DNA from 2 places in the Marinobacter sp. DS40M6 genome. Region 1 is predicted to be linked to the other one. Evidence: predicted binding sites of a transcription regulator. Region 1 holds the regulator's gene; the other holds the start of a gene.

Region 1 (3,636 bases):
CTGGTGGTTTCGGCAACCAGTCAGCCGCGCATCATGAAATCCGTTTGGCATTGCTATAAGATGGCAAATCTTACGGGTTGTGTGATGACCAAAATCGATGAAGCACTGACCCTGGGTGAATCGCTGGGATTCGTCATGGAAACGGGATTGCCGGTGGCGTATTACACCGACGGGCAGAAAATCCCGGAAGACCTGCACCACGCTGAGTCCATTCCGCTGGTGCGGTTGGCCGTGGAGAGGCTGAAGAAACTCCAGCAGCAACAGGCAGTCGCTGTTTAAAAACAACACAGCCTGCGGTTAAACGCGGCAAGAGATCAGAGTCAGTATGAGCAAACCACATCCGGTACAGGTGATTGCCGTTTCCGGCGGGAAAGGGGGCGTTGGCAAGAGCAACGTATCAGTGAACCTTGGCATCGCCCTAGCACAAATGGGACGGCGGGTGGTGCTGCTCGATGCCGACCTGGGCCTTGCCAACATTGACGTTCTGCTTGGCATTACCGCCAATCGTAATATCCAGGACGTCATCGCCGGGGAATGTGACCTTCGGGATGTGTTGGTCAACGGCCCCGGTGGCATCAAAATCGTGCCTGCGTCCTCAGGTACCCAACGCATGACCCAGCTTTCCAATCTGGAGCACGCTGGCCTGATCAACGCGTTCAGCGAACTGGGTGACCAGATCGATGTGCTGATCGTTGATACCGCTGCGGGTATTTCCGAATCGGTGGTCAGTTTCCTCCGGGCCTCACAGGAACTATTACTGGTTGTTTGTGATGAACCTACCTCTATCACCGATGCCTACGCCCTTATAAAGCTTATGAACCGGGATTACGGCACCAACCGCTTCCGTATACTGGCCAATCAGGTCAGGAATGAGCAGGAAGGTCGCCATCTGTTTGAAAAACTGACCCGGGTTACCGAGCGCTTTCTTGATGTGGCCCTACAATATGTGGGTATGGTGCCGTATGACGAGGCCGTAAAAAAAGCGGTACAGCGCCAGCGTGCCGTGCTGGATGCCTATCCGCGGGCAAAAGCATCGTTGGCGATCAAGAGCCTCGCGGAGAAAGTGGATAGCTGGCCGCTGCCATCATCGCCCCGGGGACATCTGGAATTCTTTGTGGAGCGGCTCGTCGAAGTCTGATTTTGATCCTGTCACTGAATAGCCGGATACATGACATTGGCGAAAGAACTTGGAACCTACAACCGGACGGGTACACGAGGACCTTCCCAGCTCGTTGAGGAGCAGGCCCCGCTGGTCAAAAAAATAGCGCTTCACCTCATGGCGCGGCTGCCGGCATCTGTCCAACTGGATGACCTTATGCAGGCAGGCATGATTGGCTTGTTGGAAGCTGCACAGCGATACAGTTCCGACAAGGGGGCTACCTTTGAGACATACGCCGGGATCCGGATTCGCGGAGCCATGGTAGATGAAATTCGCAAAGGTGACTGGGTACCCCGATCCGTCCACAGGAACTCCCGCCGCATTGCCAAAGCCATCAAGGCTGTCGAGGACCGCCTGGGTCGGGAAGCTCAAGACTCGGAAGTAGCCGAGGAGCTGGGGCTGGACCTCGACGAATACTATTCCTCCCTGAGCGATGCTAACAGTGGCCGACTTTTTAGCCTGGATGAGCTCAATGAATCCGGCGAGCTGCCGATAGAAGAAACAGAGGACAGTGATAACCCGTTGGATGGCTTGGCGTCTGACAACTTCCGGAAGAGCCTGGCAGCTGCGATTGGTGACCTGCCCGAGCGAGAAAAGCTGGTGCTCAGCCTTTACTATCAGGAAGAATTGAACCTGAAGGAAATTGGTGCTGTGTTGGGTGTCAGTGAAAGCCGGGTCAGCCAGATTCACAGCCAGGCCGCGCTCCGTCTGCGGGGGCGTCTTACTGGTTGGCAGAGCTGAACAGGCCGCCAGTCCCATTGAACGGCGTTACCAGGCATTCTTTACTGTAGCCTTTTGGTAACCGGTGCTTTACAACCGGCTCAAAGGCCACACAATAAGCGGTTAAACTACCGGCCTGCTAGACTGTGAGCCGGAAGCCAAAAACGAATTCCGGGCGTTTTTAACTGGAGGTCCCATTGGACAAGAACATGAAAATCCTGATTGTGGATGACTTCTCCACAATGCGACGGATCATTAAGAACCTGCTTCGCGATCTCGGTTTTACCAACACTGACGAAGCAGACGACGGCAATACAGCACTGCCTATGCTCAGGAGCGGCAAATACGATTTTCTGGTAACCGACTGGAATATGCCAGGGATGTCCGGACTCGATCTGCTCAAGGAAGTCCGTGCCGATGACAGCCTGAAAACCCTGCCTGTGCTCATGGTGACCGCCGAGGCGAAGCGCGACCAGATTGTCGCTGCTGCGCAGGCCGGTGTGAACGGCTACGTGGTCAAGCCCTTCACGGCAGCCGTACTCAAGGAGAAGATTGAGAAGATCTTCGAACGCATCCAGTAATTCAGAGGTCGGACGGCTCCCATGAGCAATAGAAAAAAAGACCCACAGGGGCTCGACCCGGAGGTCACGGAGAAACTCCGCAGCCAGGCGGCCGAGTTGGTTGAACAGGTCAACGCCGGGGACTATGGCCGCGCGATGACGCTGATCAATGAATTGAGCGAGGTGAGGGACCAGAGCCTGTATCGGGAAGTCGGCCGCTTGACCCGCAGCCTCCACGAGGCGATCCGCAATTTCCAGATCGATCCCCGTAACGCCGAACAGTCAGAAGCTCTGTCGAAGATGACCGATGCGTCGGATCGCCTTGAGTACGTGGTTCAGATGACCGGTAAAGCGGCCAATCGGACCATGGATCTGGTTGAGGAGGCTATGCCCAAGGCCAGCGCCCTCCGCGACGAGGCCGCCGAGCTGAGAGACCAGTGGCAGAAACTGCGTCGCCGCGAGATGGCGCCGGCTGAATTTCGTGAGCTCTATGCCCGTATCGACACGTTTTTCGTGACCCTGAATACCGATGCCGGGGCGATGTACGACAACTTGTCGGAAATTCTTCTGGCCCAGGATTTCCAGGACCTCACTGGGCAGGTGATCCAAAAGGTCACCACTCTGGTTAAAGAGGTGGAAGAGCATCTGTTGAGCCTGGTAGTGATGGCGAGTCATGTGGACCAGATGACCGGCACCGTGCATGAACTGGAAGAGCGGGAAAAGATATCGGCGGAACAGGGTGTTGGTCCACAGATCAAGGCCGAAGAACGCGAAGACGTAGTATCGGGACAGGACGATGTTGATGATCTTCTGTCCAGTCTCGGTTTCTGAGTAAGAGAGGGTAACGCATGGCGCTTGATGCCGATGAAGAGATCCTGCAGGACTTCCTTGTTGAGGCAGGCGAGATACTCGAAAAGCTGTCGGAGCAACTGGTCGACCTGGAACAAAACCCGGACGACAGCGATCTGCTCAACGCCATCTTCCGAGGCTTTCACACCGTAAAAGGCGGCGCTGGGTTTCTGCAACTCGATGCCCTGGTGAACTGCTGTCATTCCGCGGAGAACGTCTTCGATATCCTGCGCAACCACAAGCGCAAGGTGGACTCGGAACTGATGGACGTGGTGCTGGAAGCCCTGGATCACGTCAATGCCATGTTTGAACAGGTTCGCCACCACGAGGAACCGACGCCAGCTCCCG
Region 2 (3,636 bases), 130 kb from region 1:
TTCCATGAAATAACGACATATGTCGAAGGAGAAGCAATATGGCTCTCGGTATTAACACTAACGTTGCGTCACTGTCAGCTCAGAACCAGCTGAACAAATCCCAGGAGCTTTCTAACCAAGCTCTGGAGCGTCTGTCTTCCGGCCTGCGTATCAACTCCGCCAAGGACGATGCTGCTGGCCTTGCAATTTCGACCCGTTTTCAGTCCCAGATCTCTGGTCTGAACGTTGCGCAGCGTAACGCCAACGACGGTATTTCTCTGGCTCAGACTGCTGAAGGTGCTCTGGAAGAAACCACCAACATCCTGCAGCGTATCCGTGAGCTGTCTGTTCAGTCGGCCAACTCGACCAACTCTTCTTCTGACCGCTCTGCACTTCAGGGCGAAGTAAACCAGCTGAAGCAAGAGCTTGACCGTATTGCCGGTACTACCCAGTTCAACGGCCTCAACCTTCTGGATGGCAGCTTCACTGCTCAGTCATTCCAGGTTGGTGCCAACGCTAACCAGACCATCTCAGTATCCGTGACCGGTGCTCGTGGTGCCGACCTTGGTAACAACACCGTATCCGGTGAAAGTGATACCACTGTCAGCCAGGGCACAGGTTCTGTTGCGGTAGCTGCGGCTGATGTGGCAACGGTTGCCAACAACACCATTGCTACACAGAACATCACCGTTTCTGGAACTGAAGGCTCTGAGGTCATTGGTATTACCCAAGGCGATACTGCAGAAGCGATTGCGGCTGCTGTTAACGCTGAAACCGGCACGACTGGTGTAACGGCTACTGCATCGACCACGGCAACCCTCGCTGGTCTGTCTGACGATGGTACGGTTTCCTTCACGCTTGGTAGTGGTGGCGACACAGCGACCATCTCCGCAGCGGTAACTACCACTGACCTGGGTGCGCTGGCCAAAGCGATCAATGATACCTCAGGCACCACTGGTGTTACGGCTGAAGCAAACGGTGGCGAAATCACACTGACCCAGGCTGATGGTAAAGACATCCGTCTGCAGGACTTTGCCAACTCAGGTAACGCTACCGGTACCGCCACGCTGCAGGGCAGTGGTGATCCAAGTGCGGTTACTTTGACCGCTGGCAGCACTGACAGCACGATTGCTTCTGGTTCTGTTGAGTTCGCTTCATCCGGTGCGTTCTCGGTCAGTTCCTCGGTTGCCGAGACCGCTGGTAGCATTCTGAACGTTGCAGCAGACACCGTGGTTGGTTCTAACCTCCAGTCAGTGTCTTCTATCGACATCGGTACTGTTGCAGGCGCTAACAGCGCAATCGAGATTGCAGATGCGGCTCTTGAGCAGATCAGTGGTATCCGCGCCGACCTGGGTGCTGCCCAGAACCGGTTTGAATCCACAATCGCCAACCTGAGCACAACTGCCGAAAACCTGTCGGCCGCTAACAGCCGGATTCTGGATGCAGACTTCGCATCTGAAACTGCTAAGCTGTCCAAGGCGCAGGTTCTCCAGCAGGCTGGTATCTCTGTACTGGCGCAGGCGAATGCCCGCCCGCAGCAGGTTCTGTCCCTCCTGCAGTAACAGGGGCATAACGGCAAGGCCGGGGTCTTTGGGCCCCGGTTTACTGCTGTATGAGGATAGCGAGGTGAGCTATGAATGGCGTTAACCTGAATGGCCCGGATTTGAAGCTGATTCGTTCCAGCGAGCAAGCTCCGGCTCGGGCAATTTCGTCATCTCAGGCCGAAGGCAGGAATGCCTCCGCCCTGACTGCACCTTCATCACCTGGTCTTGCTGAGCGTTCGGAGTTGTTGTCCGGGGCTCAGGAACTTTCGAAAGCTGAGAGGCTCGAAAGGCGCAGTGAGGCACAGAAAGAGAAATTGGATGATGCCGTGTCTCAACTGAACGATTTCGTTCAGACGGTCCAGAGGGATTTGCAGTTTGAAGTGGATAACGAGCGGGGACAGACGATCGTCAAGGTCGTCGATCAGTCCACCCAAGAGGTTATTCGGCAAATTCCGGATGAAGTTGCGTTGAGGTTGGCAGAAAACTTGCAGCAGGATGAACCGCTGACGTTATTCAACACGAAGGTCTAGAGTTTGCCGCTCTTGGCCTGACGTTGAAAACGGTTGTTCAGCACCGCCGCACCCGAAAGGGGCCGGCGGTGTTTTGCTTACATGTGGTTACAAAATTGGTCGGTAGAAAAGGCAAAGTTTTGCCGCTTCAGGCCGATATATGGAATAGCATTGGAAATTGCCCTCCTGAGGAGGCACATACTATGGCAAATATATCATCGTTGGGTATCGGGTCTGGTGTTCTGACCTCCGAGTTGGTCGATCAGTTGGTGCAAGCGGAACGGGCACCGACGGAAAATCGTTTGGCTCAGAAAACCGAGCGCACCCAGGCGCTGATTTCTGCCTATGGCACGCTTCGCAGTGCAGTAACAGAGCTGCGCCTTCCAATGCGGCAATTGAGTGCTCCAGATAATCTCAAAGCCTTTTCTGCAACGTCGTCCAACGAAGACGTTGCTGTGTCTGTGGACAGCTCCAAGGCTAACCGCGGTACTTACAGTGTCGATGTGACAAGTCTCGCCAGTGCTCAGGCGCTCGCGTCTCGTGATGTATTCGCGGATCGCGACAAGACCAGTGTTGGCCAGGGAACAATGACGCTTTCTGTTGGTGACAACACCACCAATATTGTTATAGACAGCAGTAACGACACGTTGCAGGGCCTGGCAAACGCGATCAACGATTCTGATGCAGGGGTTTCAGCGGGCGTAATCGATACCGGTAGTGGTTTCCAGCTCGTACTATCGGCAGACGAAACCGGTACGGCAAACGCCGTTAGTATTTCCGTATCGGGCGACAGCGCCGGCACGGATACCGATGCCCAGGGGCTTTCCCGTTTTGCGTTTAACACATCAATGGATGCGGGCGCCGGTCTCAATGAGACAATCGCCGCGTCGGACGCCGTGATGAGTATCAATGGCGTAGAGGTTACCCGTTCTACCAATAGTTTTGAGAACGTCATTGATGGTTTGACATTTGATCTGACTGCCACTGGTACGTCCACGGTTAAGGTTGAACAGGATCTCGGAGCGGTAGCAGACCGTGTCCAGGGCTTTGTCGAGAAATTTAATGGCCTGCAGGAAACCATTGATGCGCTGGCAGGATTCAATGCAGAGAGCGGTAGCGGAAGCCTTCTGACTGGCGATAGCGTTATTCGGGGTATTCAGAACCAACTCCGCCAAGTGCTGACCCGCGTTGTTCCCGGGCTTGAAGACGCAAGTGTCCGAAGTCTGGCGGATGTGGGTATTACCACAAATTTCGAGACTGGCTCTCTGGAATTTGACCGCGAAGAGTTCATGGCGCAGTTAAAGGCTAATCCGGACGATGTCACGGCCTTGTTTGCCGAACAGGGCAGGGCTACCGACAGCCAGGTAGAGTTTGTTCGCAGTGGTGTAAACACCGAACCTGGAACCTATGATATCAACGTGACCCAGGCTGCGACCCAAGGCACGCTTGCCGGGAATGCCGCAGCCACTTTTCCCGTTACTATTGACGGAACAAATGATGAGTTTTCACTGCTGGTTAATGGTGATACCTCCGTTAACCTTCAGCTTACACAGCAGACTTACAACAGTGCACAGGATCTGGTTGACGAGATTCAGGCTCAGCTT

Evidence for each region. Region 1 encodes FliA, which starts transcription of late flagellar genes. Its sites were predicted from a motif close to CTAAAGTTTNNNNNNNNNNNGCCGNTAA; they were not measured.
Region 2: the regulator FliA is predicted to act here: its motif matches at 2,165-2,192, upstream of fliD (flagellar filament capping protein FliD).

The regions. Positions count from the first base shown of each region.
Region 1 is NZ_JAFCAE010000004.1:57,774-61,409, reverse strand. It holds gene flhF (flagellar biosynthesis protein FlhF) at 1-279, shown strand, start outside; gene JJO78_RS11045 (MinD/ParA family protein) at 326-1,138, shown strand; gene JJO78_RS11040 (RNA polymerase sigma factor FliA) at 1,169-1,900, shown strand; gene cheY (chemotaxis response regulator CheY) at 2,077-2,460, shown strand; gene JJO78_RS11030 (protein phosphatase CheZ) at 2,482-3,270, shown strand; gene JJO78_RS11025 (chemotaxis protein CheA) at 3,288-3,636, shown strand, end outside.
Region 2 is NZ_JAFCAE010000004.1:185,599-189,234, reverse strand. It holds gene JJO78_RS11640 (flagellin N-terminal helical domain-containing protein) at 39-1,541, shown strand; gene JJO78_RS11635 (flagellar protein FlaG) at 1,613-2,053, shown strand; gene fliD (flagellar filament capping protein FliD) at 2,236-3,636, shown strand, end outside.